Regions from separate parts of the Streptococcus sp. 544 genome, predicted to be linked through region 2. Evidence: riboswitches for the same ligand, from Rfam matches in the RefSeq annotation. Region 2 holds a riboswitch; the other holds the start of a gene.
The links. Region 2 has a riboswitch for thiamine pyrophosphate ahead of thiD (bifunctional hydroxymethylpyrimidine kinase/phosphomethylpyrimidine kinase). Riboswitches for the same ligand answer to the same signal wherever they lie in the genome.

Region 1 (9,189 bases), on a different contig from region 2:
TCCCTATTTTTCTACTTATCTAAGCCTAATTCTGCTAAGATTTGACGTTTGTAGGCAATCTTTTGAACTTCCTTGTCCTCACTTTCAGACCAATCTAGTTTAATTTCTGAAACAATTTGCCCAGGGCGATTTTTCAAAATATAGATGCGGTCGCTGAGACTGAGGGCCTCCTCGATACTATGCGTGATGATCAAGGTTGTTAGCTGCAACTGCTTGTGAATCTCAAGGTACCAAGCGTGTAGTTCCATCTTTGTCATCTCATCCAAGGCACTAAAGGCCTCATCTAAGAGAAAGAGCTTGTGCCCGAAAAGGTAAGTCCGGAGTAAGGCTACACGCTGGCGCATCCCACCACTGAGTTCATGAGGGTATTTATCTCTTACAGCTGTCAACTGGAAGGTCGCAAGAATGTCATCTGCGCGAGCAATAGCTTCTGCCTTATCCACCTTTTGAATCAAGAGGGGCAGAATGATATTACCAAGCACCGTCTTGTGCTCCAAGAGCAGATCCTTTTGCAACATATAACTCACGCGCCCCTTGGGATTTTCTTCACCATCAAGGACAATTCTCCCTGACTGAACTTCTAAAATCCCCGCAATTAAGTTGAAAAGCGTAGTCTTACCAACACCACTTGGGCCTAAGATAGAAACCACTTCTCCTGAAGTCACCTGCAGGTTAATGTCCTCTAAAATCCTCTCTTGACCATAGGCATAACTGACGTGTTCTAGTCTAATCTCTGTCATTATTTCACAAATTCGTTGGTGAAGCCTTTGTCTGTCAAGTCTTCTTTAAGGATACCATTTTCTTTATCCCATTTGTAGAAGGCATTCCAGCGAGCTGCATCAAATTGACCCCATTTTTCCTTGTCGCTTGCGTATTCTTTTGACAAGTATTTTTGAGATTCGATGACAAAGTCACGTTTTTCCTTGAGTTCAGGTGCATTTTTGATGAGGATATCAGCTGCTTCTTCTGGATGCTCCATAGCATATTGGTAACCTTTTTTGATAGCTTGGATGACTTTACGAGCTTCTTCTTTATTGTCTTTCAGATAGTCGTTGTTTGCGATGATAACTGGTGAATAGTAGTCAAACTCCTTGACATAGTCTTTCAAATACATGAAGTTAGCATCTACACCTTGAGATTTAGCAAGAATTCCATCCCAACCGTAGTAAATCCAAGCAGCGTCAAAGACACCATTGGCAATCGGTGTGATTGAGTTTGAGTCGTTGTTTGGTACTTTTTCAACTTTTTCAAAGTCCCCACCTTGTGATTCTACCAAGGTTTTCAACATAGCCAGTTCAGTTGGGTCATTCCAAGTTCCGTATTTCTTACCAACCAAGTCTTTTGGACTGCTTACATTGTCAGATTTACGAGAGATGATTCCTGATGTATTGTGTTCAACAATAGCTGCAACGGCAGTAATTCCTGCCCCTTTTTCCAATTTCTTAGCCATGTAGTCTTGGAAATACACTGCAAATGGTGCCTTACCATTGATAACCAAGTCAGAAGAACTTTCTTCTGGTGGCAATTTCAAATCAACATCCACTCCAGCTTCTTTGAAATAACCTTTTTCCTTGGCAACATAAAGCCCTGTGTGATTGGTATTTGGCGTCCAGTCTAGGATAAAGTCAATCTTCTTGAGTTCTGCCTCTTTGTTATCCTTAGAAGTAGTTCCTTGACCACAGGCCACAAGCACAACAGCTACAAGAGCTGTCACAAGCGTTAAAAACACTTTCCATGTTTTCTTCATTTTGATTTCCTCTTTTCTTTTTCAGAAACATTCTTATTCTAAGAACGTTTCCATTTAATAACATATTTCTCGCTGATATCGACCAACTTCATACCCAAAAGGCTGATAATCGATACCAGAATAATAATAGCAAACATGGTATCATACTGAAACAGTTTCTTGGACTGAATCATGTAGACACCTAGTCCTTCAAAGCCTCCCAACCACTCAGATACCACTGTTGTGATAAAGGCGTAGGAGACACTGACCCTCAGACCTGCATAAAAGTAGGGCAGGCTGACTGGAATTTTAAAATGCCACAGGATTTGCCAAGGCTTGGCCCGCATCAGACTAAACAAGGTCAACATATCCTTGTCACAATGCCTAAAACCGTCCAAAATGCTGACGATGATAGGAAAAGTTGTCGTCAAGATAATCAGGACAATCTTGGGCAGAATGCCATAACCTAGCCACAAGACCAAGATAGGAGCTATGGCAATGGTCGGGATAGTCTGAACAACCACCATCATAGGGTAAATCAGGTCATTGAGCCAAGTCAAACTGTCCATGAGTACAGCCATGAGACAGGCAATCAAGACTCCCAAAATTAGACCTAGCAAAGCCACTCTCAAGGTCGCCCAGCTATGGTGCCAGAGAAATTCTCTATCACGCACAAAAGACTGGAGGATCTCAAGAGGAGTTGGCAGGATAAACTTGGGGAGAAGTTTAAGAAAACCTGCTAACTGCCAGATTGACAAGACTCCCAGAAAGCCCAATAGACTAATGTGTCGTCTCAGTATACTTTTCAAGTTTCTCATCAATACTTAAAATCTCTCCTACATTTATTTTGACATTGGCAAAGACATTATCTGCCTCCTGCCCTGCCACTTCCAGCGCTTCTTTGAGAATACGCATGAGCTCATCAAACTCCCCTTCCAAGACCGTTTCAAATGGTGTCACCACCATGGTCACTTCTTGAGCTTGCAGGTAAGCAATGACCTGATCGATAACAGCTATCCGATCAATCCCCTGCGCTAGGGGTAAAACTTGCAAGGCAATGCTTGCTTTCATAAAAACCTCCTCTTCTCGTTTTCCTTTGACAAAAAGAAAAACCTTTACCATATATGGAAAAGGTCAAGAATAGACTAAGTATCGTTCCCTACGCTGGCATTACCCAGATCAGGTGCGGTCGAAGTTTAACACTTCCTCTCAGACTGTACACAGACTCCCATATATTATATAGATATATGATAGCGCAAAATAAGAAAAATGTCAAGGAAACTGCTTACAGAAAAGAGCAGGAAAAATTTCCTACTCCAATTTTCTATACTCGTTCTCCATCACTGTTTACTCTGTAGCCATCCACCGTCGTATTAACAGCTAAGACACCTGAAGAGTAAGAATAATACCACTTACCAGAAACTTGATACCAGCCTGTTTTCATTGCCCCTGAACTATCCAGATAATACCACGAGCCATTTTCCTTTAACCAGCCTATCTGCATTTCACCAGATGATTTCAAATAATACCAGCTAGATCCATCTTTCAACCATCCCGTTGATTTAGACCCATTTGATTTGAAATGATACCAACTACCATTTATTTTCTTCCAACCGACAGTCGATCCATTATTTGAGCTATAATTAGAGCTATTCCCTGATTGGTTCTGATAATTCTGTGAAGAAGTCACACCCTCTAACTGGATATAACGACGACTTCCGTTATAAGCCGTATAACTCAACCACTTGTAGCCGTCTTTTTCGAGAATTTGATCATAATGAACCTTCTCCCCAGGATAATAGTAATCAATCGCAGTTGCGCTAACTAATGGCTGATTTTTGATAGCAGACTTGCTCTTAAAATAATGTGTTCCTCCTGTTGAAGAAAGACTAGAATTACCTAGAGGATTTTTATTCACAGCCTCCAATTGAACATAACGATAGCTTCCGTTATAAGCTGTATAACTCAACCACTTGTAGCCGTCTTTTTCGAGAATTTGATCATAATGAACATTCTCCCCAGGATAATAGTAATCAATCGCAGTTGCGCTAGCTAGTGGCTGATTTTTGATAGCAGACTTAGACTTGAAATAATGTGTTCCTCCTGTTGAAACTGAGGTTTGACTATTCCCAACACTGCCACCAGCCAAATCTTTAAAATGAATAAATCCTGTCATCATATTTGCTTTTATACTTCGTTTATTATAGGCTTCTGTATAACCATAGTTATATTCCTCGATCTCAATCTGATCTCCCATTACATTTGACACCCAGGCAACATGCCCATAAGTTCCTGCAGTAGACCAAGCAATGGAGCCAATCGTCGGTGTATTATCTACACGATAGCCTTCACGACGAGCACGATGCCCCCATTCATTCGCATTTCCATAAGCCCTTGGAATCTCAAAACCATTGACATTACTCAAACGAAAGGCTGCAAAAGAAGTACACTGACGAGAATACATGCGCCACTGATCAATCTCCTGGCTCCCATTTTTATAATGAACAGGATAATCATCCCCACGCGCAATCGATCCATTTCCTCCAGAATAGGCATATACACTATCACTCGCTGCTAACATCAATCCTACTACTAAAAAAGGAACAACCTTTTTAGCTGATTTTCTGAAAGAAAACCTTGTCTCTGTTACTTTAAACGGTAAAATTTTCATTCTTCCTCCTTGAAAATAATATAAATCGAAGATTACCTTCACTTAAACTATTCGGAGAAAAAAGAAAAAGTGAGAAAATTTCTCACTTTAGTCCAGATAATGAATTAGATTTTTTTCTGTAAGGATATCTGAGTAAGTAAAGGATTCAACGTAAACATTAGCCTGTTTATCTCCTTCCACATTCCCAAATTCCACAATAAATAGGGATGGATAAACTTCAATTAACTTACCCAATCTATTTTTTTGACGCTTACGCCCATTTTCCAAGGTCATTTCAATTACATGACCCTCATGTGCCTTGATTTCCTCTTTGATTTTTTTCATCTTAGCTACATCTGTAAATGCATCTGTCATTTTATGCCTCCCTTTTTGAGATACTTGAAAATTTATTGTATTCTTTTTGGAAAATCAATTCCACTGTTCCACGAGCTCCACTACGGTTTTTCTCGATAATAACTTCCACCTTATTATTTGGGATACCGTCCTCTTCTTCACCACCACGCTCATAGTAATCGTCACGATAGAGAAAAGCTACGATATCAGCATCTTGCTCAATAGACCCAGATTCACGAATATCAGACAAGACTGGTCTTTTATCCTGACGTTGTTCTACACCACGAGAAAGCTGACTTAGAGCAATTACTGGAACTTTCAGTTCTTTTGCTAGGATTTTCAACTGACGTGAAATTTCTGAAACTTCTTGTTGGCGGTTTTCTCGCCCAGTTCCCGTGATAAGCTGCAAGTAATCTATCAAAATCAAACCAAGATTACCCGTTTCTTGAGCAAGTTTGCGTGAGCGAGAACGAATTTCCGTGATTCGAATCCCTGGCGTATCATCGATATAGATACTCGCGTTGGCTAGATTCCCTTGAGCAATGGTATACTTTTGCCATTCCTCATCAGTCAATTGCCCCGTACGGATAGAATGGGATTCCACCAAACCTTCTGCCGCCAACATACGATCCACTAGACTTTCCGCACCCATTTCCAGTGAAAAAATAGCAACCGTTTTGTCCAACTTGGTCCCAATATTCTGAGCAATATTCAAGGCAAAGGCTGTCTTACCAACCGCCGGACGAGCTGCTAAGATAATCAACTCCTCCTCATGAAGACCAGTCGTCATATGATCTAAATCACGATAGCCTGTCGCAATACCTGTAATATCAGTCGTTTGCTGCGAGCGAGCTTCCAGATTTCCAAAGTTGATATTCAACACATCTCGAATGTTCTTAAATCCACTTCGATTAGCATTTTCACTGACATCAATCAGGCCTTTTTCTGCCTGAGCAATGATTTCATCAGCTGGTTGCGAAGCCTCGTAAGCTTGATTGACAGACTCTGTCAACTTGGAGATTAATCGCCGTAGCATTGCTTTTTCTGCAACAATCTTAGCATAGTACTCCGCATTAGCAGAAGTTGGCACAGAATTGACAATCTCAACCAAGTAAGACAAGCCACCAATATTCTGTAAATCACCTTGATTATCAAGAATGGTACGAACCGTTGTTGCATCTATAGCATCGCCACGATCGGATAAATCAACCATAGCTTGGAAAATCAAACGATGGGCATACTTAAAAAAGTCCCGAGACTCAATATATTCTCGCACAAAAACAAGTTTACTCTCATCAATAAAGATAGCCCCCAAAACAGATTGCTCAGCTAAGATATCTTGAGGTTGTACTCGTAACTCTTCTACTTCTGCCATCAGACTTCCCTTCCTTTTACAATCTTGTCAAGAAGGTGTAAACTTATCCTTCTTTCACACGAAGATTGATTACACTTGTGATATCTTGATAGATTTTCACTGGCACATCAATCAAACCAACCGCTCGAATCGGAGCTTGTACTTGAATATGACGTTTATCAATCTTAATTCCAAATTGCTTTTGCAATTCTTCTGCAATCTTCTTATTGGTAATAGAACCAAAGGTACGACCATCTGGACCAACTTTTTCAACAAATTCTACAACCGTTTCTTCTGCTTCAAGTTGGGCTTTAATTGCTTTTGCTTCTGCAATCATCTCAGCGTGAGCTTTCTCTTCGGATTTTTGTTTACCACGAAGTTCACCTACAGCTTGAGCAGTCGCTTCTTTTGCTAGGTTCTTTTTGATAAGAAAGTTTTGCGCATACCCTGTTGGTACTTCCTTAATTTCGCCTTTTTTACCTTTTCCTTTAACATCTGCTAAAAAGATTACTTTCATTCTTCTTTCTCCTTTTCCTTTATTTCATTTAATACAATTTCTGTCAGTTTTTCACCTGCTTCCGACAAGGTTAAATCCTTAATTTGAGCTGCTGCCAAATTAAAGTGACCTCCACCGCCTAACTCTTCCATAATCCGTTGTACATTCAGTTTACTACGACTTCGAGCTGAGATAGAGATAAATCCTTGTGTATTTTTCGCAAGAACAAAACTCGCTTCAATACCTGACATAGCTAACATGGCATCTGCTGCCTTACTAATAACAACTGTATCATAGCATTTCGTGTCCTTAGCCTCTGCTATTAGTACATCTGAACCTAATTTACGCCCCTGTAAAATCAGTTCATTGACCTCACGATATTCTTCAAAATCTGTCGCAGCGATTTCTTGGATAGCAATACTATCACTTCCTCTCGTTCTGAGATAGCTAGCAACATCAAATGTCCGACTAGTCACTCGTGAGGTGAAATTTTTAGTATCCAGCATCATACCAGCCATCAAGACACTTGCTTGCATACGACTCAAACGATTTTTCTTAGAATTCTGGAACTGAATCAATTCCGTTACCAACTCACTGGCACTGCTTGCACCACTTTCGATATAAGTGATGACTGCATTATCTGGAAAATCCTGATCCCTTCTATGGTGGTCAATAACGATGGTCTGTGTAAACAAATCATAAAATTCTTTTGATAATGTTAAGGCTGTCTTTGAATGGTCTACAAGAATCAACAAAGAACGATTGGTCACCATCCCCATTGCATCCTTAACAGACAACAACTTCGTAACTCCTTCTTTTTCTAAGAATGAAACAGCACGTTCAATATCTGGAGACATTTGTTCTTCATCATAAAGAGCATAGCTATTTTCAATCACATTGCTGGCGAACAACTGCATACCTACAGCAGAGCCCAAGGCATCCATATCTAAATTTCTATGCCCAACTACAAACACTTGATCCACACTACGAATCTTATCAGATATGGCTGTCATCATTGATCGAGTACGGGTACGAGTGCGCTTGATGGACGCAGCCGACCCACCGCCAAAGTAGACTGGATTTTTCGTTTCATCATTCTCCTTGACAACCACCTGGTCGCCACCACGTACTTCAGCCAAGTTCAAGTTGAGCAAAGCAACTTTCCCTATTTCATCATGATTTCCATCGCCATAAGAAAATCCCATACTTAAGGTCAAGGGCAACTGTCTCTGTTTCGACTCTTCTCTGAAAGCATCAATAACAGAAAATTTATCATTCATCAAGCCCTCAAGCACCGTGTAGTCAGTAAATAGATAAAATCGATCCATACTTACCCGACGAGAAAACATCATGTATTTTTCTGAAAACTCTGATATAAAATTAGCTACAAAACTATTGATTTGACTAATATCTGACTCAGAAGTTGCATCCTCCAAATCATCATAATTATCCACAGATACAATTCCAATCACTGGTCGACTCGTTACTAACTCATCTGTTATGGCTTGCTCCCTGGATACATCTACAAAATACAAAACACCGGAAGAAGCATCCATATGAACAGCATAACGCTTCTCACCCAGTTTGGCATAAGTAGACGGATTTCCTACTGAAGCCTTGATAATCGTTTGAACAGCTTCCAAATCAAAATCGCCATCTTCCTTGGTCAAAATCAATTCAGCATAGGGATTAAACCACTCAACCTCTCCAGAAGATAAATTCAATTTCATAACACCTACAGGCATCTGTTCCAATAGAGATGTCAAACTTTCTTCCGCTTGGTGGTTTACATACTGTATCTGTTCTACATCACTCCTTGTATAATGCACTCTCAGTTTCTTAAATAAAAAAACATAGCCTCCTACAAAAAGAAACAAAATTAAAAGCGTCAACAGATTATTATTAACAAAAATAATGAAAGTGGATAAGACTCCAAACGCAATCAATCCTACTAGAATAGGAAAAATTGGACTTACATAAAATTTTTTCATTCCAAACCTCTTGGCACCCATTATACCATAATAACCCTCAAAAAGCGACTTTTTAAAAGTGTAATCAGTAATTCTATCAATTATAAGAAAAAGGAGGTTTACAATTCAGTAAACCTACCTTTACACATATTGAAATTAAGATTCTTTAACTTCTAACAAACCAATTTCGCCATCTTCACGACGATAAATCACATTGGTTGTCTGATCTTCAACATCCACATAGATAAAGAAATCATGTCCCAACAAATCCATTTGTAGAATAGCTTCTTCCAAATCCATTGGTTTTAAATCAATTTGTTTTGAACGAACAACTCTAGACTGGACAACATTTGGATCTTCCACCAAAGCATCTGTAAATAATTGACTAGTTGCTACCTTATTTTTATTTTTACGCTCGATTTTTGTTTTGTTTTTACGAATCTGACGTTCAATTTTATCGGTTACAAGGTCAATTGAACCATACATATCTTGAGACACATCTTCTGCACGAAGAGTAATAGAGCCAAGCGGAATCGTTACTTCCACTTTAGCCGTTTTTTCACGATAAACTTTTAAGTTAATTCGGGCATCCAACTCTTGTTCTGGCTGGAAGTACTTTTCGATCTTTTCGAGTTTAGA
Region 2 (9,189 bases):
TTTTATTATAAGATTTTAGGAAAGCGCTGTCAACTATTTATATGCAATTTCTTTATATTAAAAAGACCGGATTGCTCCGATCTTTCAATAGTTCATATTCTCACATTCTGTTTTAAGAATAATTAAGGTTATCTTCAAATAACTAAGCCCCTTATTTCATACGATAAAAATCAATCACTAGACCAGCAGGACCTTTAACTAATAAGGACTCTGTTCCCCAATCGGTTACAGTTGGACCGTTTAAAACCTGGATACCAAGCTCGTTCAACCGTTTGTAGTTCTGGTCTACATCCTCAACCTCGATATGAAGAATGATTCCTGACTGAAAATCTTCCAAAGGAATCAAATGATTTTGTGACAACATCAGACAGTGACTGCCAATCGTAAACTGAGCAAAACCATCATCAGCATAATCGGACTTTTTATCCAAAATACGCTCCAAGTCAGCACAAACTTGAGGAACATCTGAAACGATAATATCTAATTGATTTAAATTCATTTACTATCCTCCATAAAAAGACCGGATTTCTCCGATCTTTTCAAGTTCTGCTCTATGAAAATCAAAGAATAAACAAGGTGAAACCAAGTTTGATGGCAAATATTTGCTCATCAAACTACGAAAAATCCTTTGGGACTTTTTCTAGGCTCCACACTAGATTCCATCATTGAAATTTATGGTTTCAATGATGGAATCGTCGGCAGTAAGCTAATAAAGAAGTCTATAAATTTATCTTTGATTTTCGACGAGAGGAATTATTTAATTGCGCGTGATTGCAATCCTTCTTCTTCCAAGAAGAGACGGAATGGTACGAGTTCTTCTGCTTCGTATTTTTCCTTGAAGGCTTTGATAGCTTCTTCTGAGTGAAGTTTTGGATCCAATTCAAGTACTTCTACTGGAAGTGGACGGTGTGGAGTGATGCGAGCATCGATCACAACAGTTTTACCTTCTTTGTTCAATTTAACAGCTTCTGCGACAACTGCATCGATGTCTTCGATACGGTCAACTGTAAATCCTACAGCACCTTGCGCTTCAGCGATTTTCGCATAGTCAGCATTAGAGAAGTCACAACCAAACAAGTGTTTGTTTGTGTCTTCGTATTTGTCCTTGATGAAGGCATATTTACCATTTGAGAAGACAACGTTGATAACTGGAAGGTCGTATTGAACGTTTGTGATAACGTCTGGGTAGCACATGTTGAATGCACCGTCACCCATGATGTTCCATACTTGGCGATCTGGATTGTCTTTCTTAGCAGCGATACCACCAGGAAGGGCAATACCCATTGTCGCAAAGAGTGGAGATGTACGCCACATGTTCTTAGGTGTCATGTGAAGGTGACGAGTAGATGTTTGAGTAGTGTCACCTACGTCGATTGAGTAGATAGCGTCTTGATCAGCATGTTTGTTGATTGCATTGTAAACTTGATACAATTGCAATTCACCCTCAGTTTTACCTTCGAGTTTGTTCATGTAATCACGCCAGTTTTGGTTGTTCTTAACGTTTGCACGCCACCATGGAGTAGATTCAACTGGGTTCACTTTGTCAAGGATAGCTTTGGCTGCTTGGCCTGCATCACCAAGGATTGAAGCGTCAAGGGCGTGACGTTTACCAAGTTTGTAAGGGTCAATATCGACTTGGATGAATTTTTCAGTGTTCTTGAATGCTTCGTAAACTTCAGCAAATGGGAAGTTTGAACCAAGGAAAAGAACTGTGTCTGCTTCAAAGACCACTTCGTTGGCTGGTTTCCAACCAACACGGTAAGCAGAACCTGTCAAACCTTCATAGTTCCATTCGAAAGCTTCAAAGTTTTTACCAGTTGTGATGATTGGTGCTTTGATTTTACGTGACAATTCAGTAATCACTTCACCAGCTTTAACACCACCGTAACCAGCATAGATAACTGGACGTTCAGCATTGTTCAAGATTTCAACAGCTTTGTCGATTTCAACTTCGTTCAAAGCAGGAGCGATAAATGAACGCTCGTATGAACCTGATCCATAGTATGAGTTTTCGTCGATTTCTTGGAAACCGAAGTTTACTGGGATTTCAACAACAGCTGGACCTTTTTTAGAAACTGCAGCACGGCAAGCTTCGTCGATTACTTTTGGCAATTGCTCAGCGTAAGCTACACGTTTGTTGTAAACAGCGATACCGTTGTACATTGGGTTTTGGTTCAATTCTTGGAAAGCATCCATGTTGAGTTCGTTAACTGGACGTGATCCAAGGATTGCTAGGAATGGAGTGTTATCCATAGCTGCATCGTAAACACCGTTAATCAAGTGAGTCGCACCTGGACCACCTGAACCAACTGCAACCCCGATTGAGCCACCGAATTTAGCTTGCATAACCGCTGCAAGAGCACCTGTTTCTTCGTGGCGAACTTGCAAGAAGCGGATATCTTTTTCTTCAGCCAAAGCGTCCATCAATGAGCTGAGTGTTCCTGATGGGATACCGTAGATTGTGTCTACGCCCCATGTTTTCAATACGTTAAGCATTGCTGCAGATGCAGTAATTTTCCCTTGAGTCATAGTGATAACTCTCCTTCAATTTTTTTAGACTTGGAGAATACGATTACATAGAATTGGAAACGTTCTCCAAACTTTTACTATTCCACTGTATCATATTTATGCTGACTTTTCTAAAAATCTGCTCAAAACTCTCTATTCTCTATTCTAATACAGTTTTGAAAATGCTGCCATTCCTGTTTTATAACAAAGAAATCTAGTCATTACTTTTAGTCTATTTTACTAAAGTTTAAGAGAAGGGAACTGGTCAGAACGGATACAGAACTAAAGGCCATGGCTAGACCTGCCAATTCTGGATTGAGAGCCAGTCCAACACCTGAAAAGATTCCTGCTGCAATCGGAATTCCGACAACATTGTAGATAAAAGCCCAGAAAAGATTGAGCAGAATTCGATGAAAGGTTTTCTTACTCATGTCAAAGGCACGAACCACTCCTAAGAGGTTATTGGTTGTCAACACCAAATCCGCTGACTCGATGGCGATATCTGTTCCAGCTCCCATGGCAATCCCCACATCCGCTACACTGAGGGCAGGAGCGTCATTGATACCGTCACCAACAAAGGCTACTTTTCCAGTCGCTTGTAGTTTATGGATTTCATGGGCTTTTTCTTCTGGTAATACACCTGCAATGACCTCTTCGATTCCGATCTGATCCGCAATAGCACGCGCCACACCTGCATTGTCTCCTGTCAGCATGACTGTTTTAAGACCACGTTTTTTCAACTGACTGATGGCTAGCTTGGCATTTTCCTTGGGAATATCTTGCAGAGCAAGCAAGCCTTTGATTTCATTGTCCACAGCCAAGAACACAACTGTCTTAGCTTCTTTTTCCAGTTCTTCTAGTTTTTCCTGATAAGTGCTTGAAATGTTCAGACCATCCAGCATTTTAGCATTTCCAAGCAGAACTTGTTTTCCATTGATTTGCCCTGAGACACCTTTTCCGTGCAAGGCTTGGAAATTTTCCACAGTATGAAGCTCAAGTCCAATTTCAGTCGCTCGCTGGACAATGGCCTCAGCCAGTGGGTGTTGAGAAGCTTCTTCCAAGGAAGCTGCCAATCCAAGCACTTCTACTTCGTCGCCGATGATATCTGTTACCACAGGCTTCCCTTCCGTCAAAGTCCCAGTCTTATCAAAGACAATCGTTTGAACTTTCTGGATTTCCTGTAGAACCATTCCATTTTTGAGAAGAACTCCCATCTTGGCACTGCGTCCTGTCCCTACCATAAGGGCTGTCGGTGTTGCCAGTCCCAAGGCACAAGGACAGGCGATAATCAAAACCGCCACCCCATAGAGAAGAGAAGACACAAAACTCGCTCCAAGCACGACTACACTATCCCTGAGCAAGACGAACCAAACCCAAAAGGTCACGATTCCTAAAATGACAACTGCTGGGACAAAAATGCCTGAAATTTTATCCGTCAAGTCCTGAATCGGCGCACGACTTGTCTGAGCTTTCTTCACAAAATCGACAATCTGAGCCAAAACAGTTTCTGAACCAACTTTTTCTGCTCTAAAAACAAGTGTTCCGCTATTATTGATGGTTGAGCCAATGACAGTATCTCCAACTGTCTTGTCCACAGGCAGACTCTCACCTGTCACCATAGACTCATCAATACTGGACACACCTTCGACTACAACCCCATCAACCGCAATCTTTTCACCGGGACGCACTCGAATCAGGTCACCTACCTTGACTTGTTCCAAAGGAACTTGAACATAGTGATCCTCACGCAAGACTTCTGCAGTTTTAGCCTGCAAGTCCAGTAATTTCTCCACAGCTTGGGACGTATTTTTCCGCATTTTCTCCTCAAAAACGGCTCCCATAAGAACGAAGAAGAAGATAAAGGCAGCACTTTCAAAGTAAACGGGGAGACCAGCGAAGAGGGCAACTAAGCTATAGAAATAGGCCACTAGGGTTCCAAGAGCAACCAAGGTATCCATGTTGGCATTGTGCTTTTTAAAACTAGCCCAAGCACTTTGGATATAAGGACCACCTGCTACTAGCATAATCGGTGTTGTCGCTAAAAAGCTTCCCCAACGCATGACTTGATGACTAATTCCTCCTGTCGACATCCCAATCATGAGAATCACAAGAGGCACAGTAAAGATACTAGTAATCCAAAAACGCTGTAAAAGTGATAGAGATTTTCGAGTCTTCTCAACCACGGTATAACTCCCCTTTTGCATCTTCATGCCACAAGAAAATTCATGTTGACCTATTTCTTGAGGGGTAAAACGAATTGTTTTCTCTTCGTCTACGCCGATTGGTTCCAAGATGTCTTCTTCTTCAAACAGAATTTCCTTATAACAGTTTGAAGGTGTCACACGGTGAAAGGTGATCTCAGCAGGAACTCCTTTTTGCAGTTGAATGTGGGCTGGATGGTAGCCTTTGTCTGCCGTGATACGGATTTTTTGAACACCATTTTCAAGACTTGCTTTTACAATTTCAGTCATATCATTCTCCTATTCTACAATCATCTTACCGTGCATCATATTCATGCCACAAGAGAAACCATACTCTCCAGCCTGCTCAGGCGTGATTTCCACTACATACTCTTCCCCCATAGGCAGGTCCGCATGTACACCAAAATCTGGAAAAACAATTTGGTCCAGACAGGGTGAAGGGTCCTTACGGTCAAAGACAATGCGGGCTGGCACTGATTTCTTGAGGATAATCAACTCAGGCGTATAGCCCCCCATGACCTCCACTCGAATCTCTTGGTAGCCGTTTTTTTGCTGGGCCTTTTGTCCAGATTTTTCAGGCTTTTTGAAAAACCAAAACAAGATAAACGCGATAAGGGCAATACAAATAATGGTTACAATACTATTTAACATGACGTCTCCTTTACATACAATTACATTTTACTTCTGTTACAGCGCTTGATTTCTTCTCTGAAATCACAGCTTCCAAGTCTTCTAAGTCAGCCTGAGTAAAATCACATTCAGCAATCAAATCAGCCAACAAGTTCTTAATCCTACGGGAACAAACTTTATCTTTAATATCTTGGACAAGCAAGTCTCGACTTTGGTCCAAAGTTAAAAGGGCTGAATAGACAAAGGACTTGCCTTCTTTTTTCCGAGTCAGGCACTCTTTCTCAACCAAACGAGCCAAAAGAGTTTGAATGGTTGACTTGGACCAGTCGAACCGCTCCGCCAGAACCCTGATCAAATCCGTACTGGTCTGCTCTCCTTGCATCCAAATAATCTTCATGACCTGCCATTCTGCATCTGAAATCTGCATAATCACACCTCCTAAATCTACATTTGTCGATTACAGTTATTAGTATACTCTCAAAATCTACATTTGTCAATTATAAAATCAATCTTTTCTTTGAAAAATAGAATTTTAATCATTTGAAAAACGATTTGCAGTCAAATATTACTATATAAACAATAAAAATATGCTATACTAAAGAAAAAAAGAAAACAACCACTAGGGGTGCGTAAAGCTGAGATTAACGACTGTTAGATCCCTTTGACTCAATCTAGGTAATGCTAGCTGATGGAAGTGGAAATGATAATGGGGACTAGCAGTCTTCTATTGCCTTCCTGAAACAGATTAGCTTGTTCTTAAGAATACAAACTTCAGTTGGTTGGGAGGTTTTAGATGACTTATTTACCCGTTGCTCTGACCATTGCAGGGACTGACCCTAGTGGTGGTGCTGGCATTATGGCTGATTTAAAGTCGTTCCAAGCGAGAGATGTCTATGGAATGGCCGTTGTGACTAGCCTTGTTGCTCAAAATACCAGAGGCGTTCAATTGATTGAGCACGTTTCTCCTCAAATGTTGAAAGCCCAATTGGACAGTGTCTTTTCGGATATTCCACCTCAGGCTGTAAAAACTGGAATGTTGGCAACTACTGAAATCATGGAAATCATCCAACCCTATCTTAAAAAACTGGATTGTCCCTATGTCCTTGATCCTGTTATGGTTGCTACAAGTGGAGATGCCTTGATCGACTCAGTTGCTAGAGACTATCTCAAAACAAACTTACTACCTCTAGCAACGATTATTACGCCAAATCTTCCTGAGGCAGAAGAGATTGTTGGTTTTTCAATCCATGATCCTGAAGACATGCAGCGTGCTGGTCGCCTGATTTTAAAAGAATTTGGTCCTCAGTCTGTAGTCATCAAAGGTGGTCATCTCGAAGGCGGTGCCAAAGACTTCCTCTTTACCAAGGATGAGCAATTTGTCTGGGAAAGTCCAAGAATTCAAACCTGTCACACCCATGGTACTGGATGTACCTTTGCTGCAGTGATTACGGCTGAACTAGCCAAGGGAAAAAGCCTTTATCAGGCAGTTGATAAGGCCAAGGCCTTTATCACAAAAGCTATTCAAGACGCTCCTCAACTTGGTCATGGTTCTGGCCCAGTCAACCATACAACTTTTAAAGATTAAGAAAAAAACTCTCTAGTTCCCACTTTAAGGGAATTAGAGAGTTTTTATACTCTTCGAAAATCTCTTCAAACTACGTCAGCTTCCATCTGCAACCTCAAAATACTGTTTTGAGCTGACTTCGTCAGTCTTATCTAAAACCTCAAGGCAGGGCTTTGAGCAACCTGAGGCTAACTTCCTCTTTGATTTTCATTGAGTATTAGTTAGGAAATAATGTCATGCAACTTTGTTAAAAAGGCTTGCGTTTTTGCCTCAATATCTTCTGCCTGCATCAAATCACGCACTACAGCTACTCCAACTATGCCAGTGCCCATAAGCTGGTCAATGTTCTCTGAAGTCAAGCCGCCAATAGCAACTACTGGAATGGCAACCGTTTGGCAAATTGTTTTCAAGGTCGATATCAGAGTGATGGGCGCATTTTCCTTGGTGGTGGTTGGGAAAATGGCTCCTGTCCCCAAGTAATCTGCACCTGATTTCTCCGCTTCCAGAGCTCTTTTTATTGTTTTAGCGGTGACACCAAGGATTTTTTCAGGACCCAAGACTTGTCGGGCAACCGAAACGGGTAATTCATCGTCTCCGATATGCAGACCTGCTGCATCAACCGCAAGACAAACATCCAACCGATCATCGATTATCAAGGGTACCTGATAGCCATCTGTTATTTCCTTGACTTGTTTTGCCAGTTGATAATATTGTTTGGTTGTGAGATTTTTTTCTCGCAATTGGACTATGGTAACCCCTGAACGGCAAGCCGTCTCAACCTTTTCAAGAAAGCTTTCCACAGAATCTTGGTAGCGATTGGTTACCAGATATAGTCTAAGTGCTTCTCTATTCATAAATATCTCCTTTGATGGCATCTAGCCAGTTTTCATCTCTTCTTAGAAGCGAAAGCTGATTGAGTACTTGGTAACGAAATTCTTCCAATCCCATTCCTTGAACAACTATTCTCTCAGCAGCAATATTGAGATAAGAGACTGCTAGGCAAGAAGCTTCAAAACCAGTCTTTCCTTGGCTGAGAAAAACGGCTGTTAAGGCTCCAACCAAATCTCCTGTCCCTGTTATCCAGTCTAATTCTGCACAGCCATTCTCCAATACAGCAACTTGATTCTTCGAAACGATGAGATCCTTGGGGCCAGTAACTAAGAATGACATACCAGGATAAAGCTGACACCAGTCTTTCAAGACTTGAAGTAAATCCTCAGTTTCTTGGTCTTTAGCACTCGCATCGACCCCAACGCCGTGGTGTTTTAAGCCAACAAGACTTCGAATTTCTGACATATTTCCTTTAAGGACCGTAGGGCTATTGTCTAAAAGGTCTTTAACTAAGCTCTTACGAATGACTGAAGCTGTTACGCCAACCGCATCTACTACCATTGGGAGACAAACTTGAGCTGCATAAGAAGCTGCCATACGGATTGCTTTTTCCTTCTCAGCTGACAAATGCCCCAAATTGATGAAGAGTGCCTGGCTTTGCTTAGTAAAATCAAGAACCTCACGGGAATCATCTGCCATAACTGGTTTACATCCCAAAGCCAAAATCCCATTTGCTAGCATCTCACAAGAAATCTCATTGGTAATACAGTGAATTAGGGAAGTCGTTTCCAGAGGAAAAGGATTTGTCAATGCCTGCATCAGTCTATCCTTTCACCAAAGAAATATCCTTGCACTTTTTTAAAGAATTCCTGCTTGATTAAAAATCGAAAGGCAATAAAGGAAATCGCTGTACCAATCAAGGTTGCTCCGAAAAATCGAGGAGTATAGATAAACCAGCTAAGCTTTGCAGCTGATCCTGTAAAGAGTACCATAACAGGATAGGAAACAATAGAACCAATAATACCTGTTCCCAAAATTTCTCCCAAGGCAGAAAAATAAAATTTTCGACCATACTTATAAAAGAGACCTGCAAGGAGGGCTCCAAAAGTCGCTCCTGTGAGAGCTAAAGGAGGAATCCCTTGAGTCGTCATACGGATAAAGGCTGTGACTGTAGCCATGGCCAAGGCATAAACAGGTCCCATCATGATTCCTGCTAGAATATTGACTACACTGGACATCGGTGCCATTCCCTCAATCCGAAAGATAGGCGTAAGGACTACATCAAGGGCAATCATCATGGATAAAATGGTTAATTTGTGAACTTGTAATTGGTGCTTTCTCATGTTTCTATTCTTCTCCTGTTTCTAAAGACTGTAAATCGCTCTTCCATGTCTGGTGTTGGTAAGCCATTTCCCAAAACTTAGCTTCCATGTGAACACTGATGTGGAAGGCATC

Region 1: it holds a riboswitch for thiamine pyrophosphate, as region 2 does, so the genes downstream of both, HT728_RS05835 (thiamine-binding protein) here and thiD (bifunctional hydroxymethylpyrimidine kinase/phosphomethylpyrimidine kinase) in region 2, are expected to answer to the same signal.

Annotation. Positions count from the first base shown of each region.
Region 1 is NZ_VMMU01000010.1:65,145-74,333, forward strand. It holds gene HT728_RS05820 (ABC transporter ATP-binding protein) at 12-740, opposite strand; gene HT728_RS05825 (ABC transporter substrate-binding protein) at 740-1,747, opposite strand; gene HT728_RS05830 (ABC transporter permease) at 1,786-2,544, opposite strand; gene HT728_RS05835 (thiamine-binding protein) at 2,507-2,797, opposite strand; TPP riboswitch at 2,866-2,968, opposite strand; gene cbpD (choline binding-anchored murein hydrolase CbpD) at 3,051-4,397, opposite strand; gene HT728_RS05845 (Veg family protein) at 4,485-4,751, opposite strand; gene dnaB (replicative DNA helicase) at 4,753-6,105, opposite strand; gene rplI (50S ribosomal protein L9) at 6,149-6,601, opposite strand; gene HT728_RS05860 (DHH family phosphoesterase) at 6,598-8,571, opposite strand; gene raiA (ribosome-associated translation inhibitor RaiA) at 8,707-9,189, opposite strand, start outside.
Region 2 is NZ_VMMU01000006.1:64,979-74,167, reverse strand. It holds gene HT728_RS03010 (VOC family protein) at 152-499, opposite strand; gene spxB (pyruvate oxidase) at 754-2,529, opposite strand; gene HT728_RS03000 (heavy metal translocating P-type ATPase) at 2,736-4,979, opposite strand; gene HT728_RS02995 (cupredoxin domain-containing protein) at 4,989-5,360, opposite strand; gene HT728_RS02990 (CopY/TcrY family copper transport repressor) at 5,371-5,766, opposite strand; TPP riboswitch at 5,951-6,049, shown strand; gene thiD (bifunctional hydroxymethylpyrimidine kinase/phosphomethylpyrimidine kinase) at 6,133-6,924, shown strand; gene thiE (thiamine phosphate synthase) at 7,125-7,757, opposite strand; gene HT728_RS02975 (hydroxyethylthiazole kinase) at 7,750-8,553, opposite strand; gene thiW (energy coupling factor transporter S component ThiW) at 8,553-9,077, opposite strand; gene tenA (thiaminase II) at 9,082-9,189, opposite strand, start outside.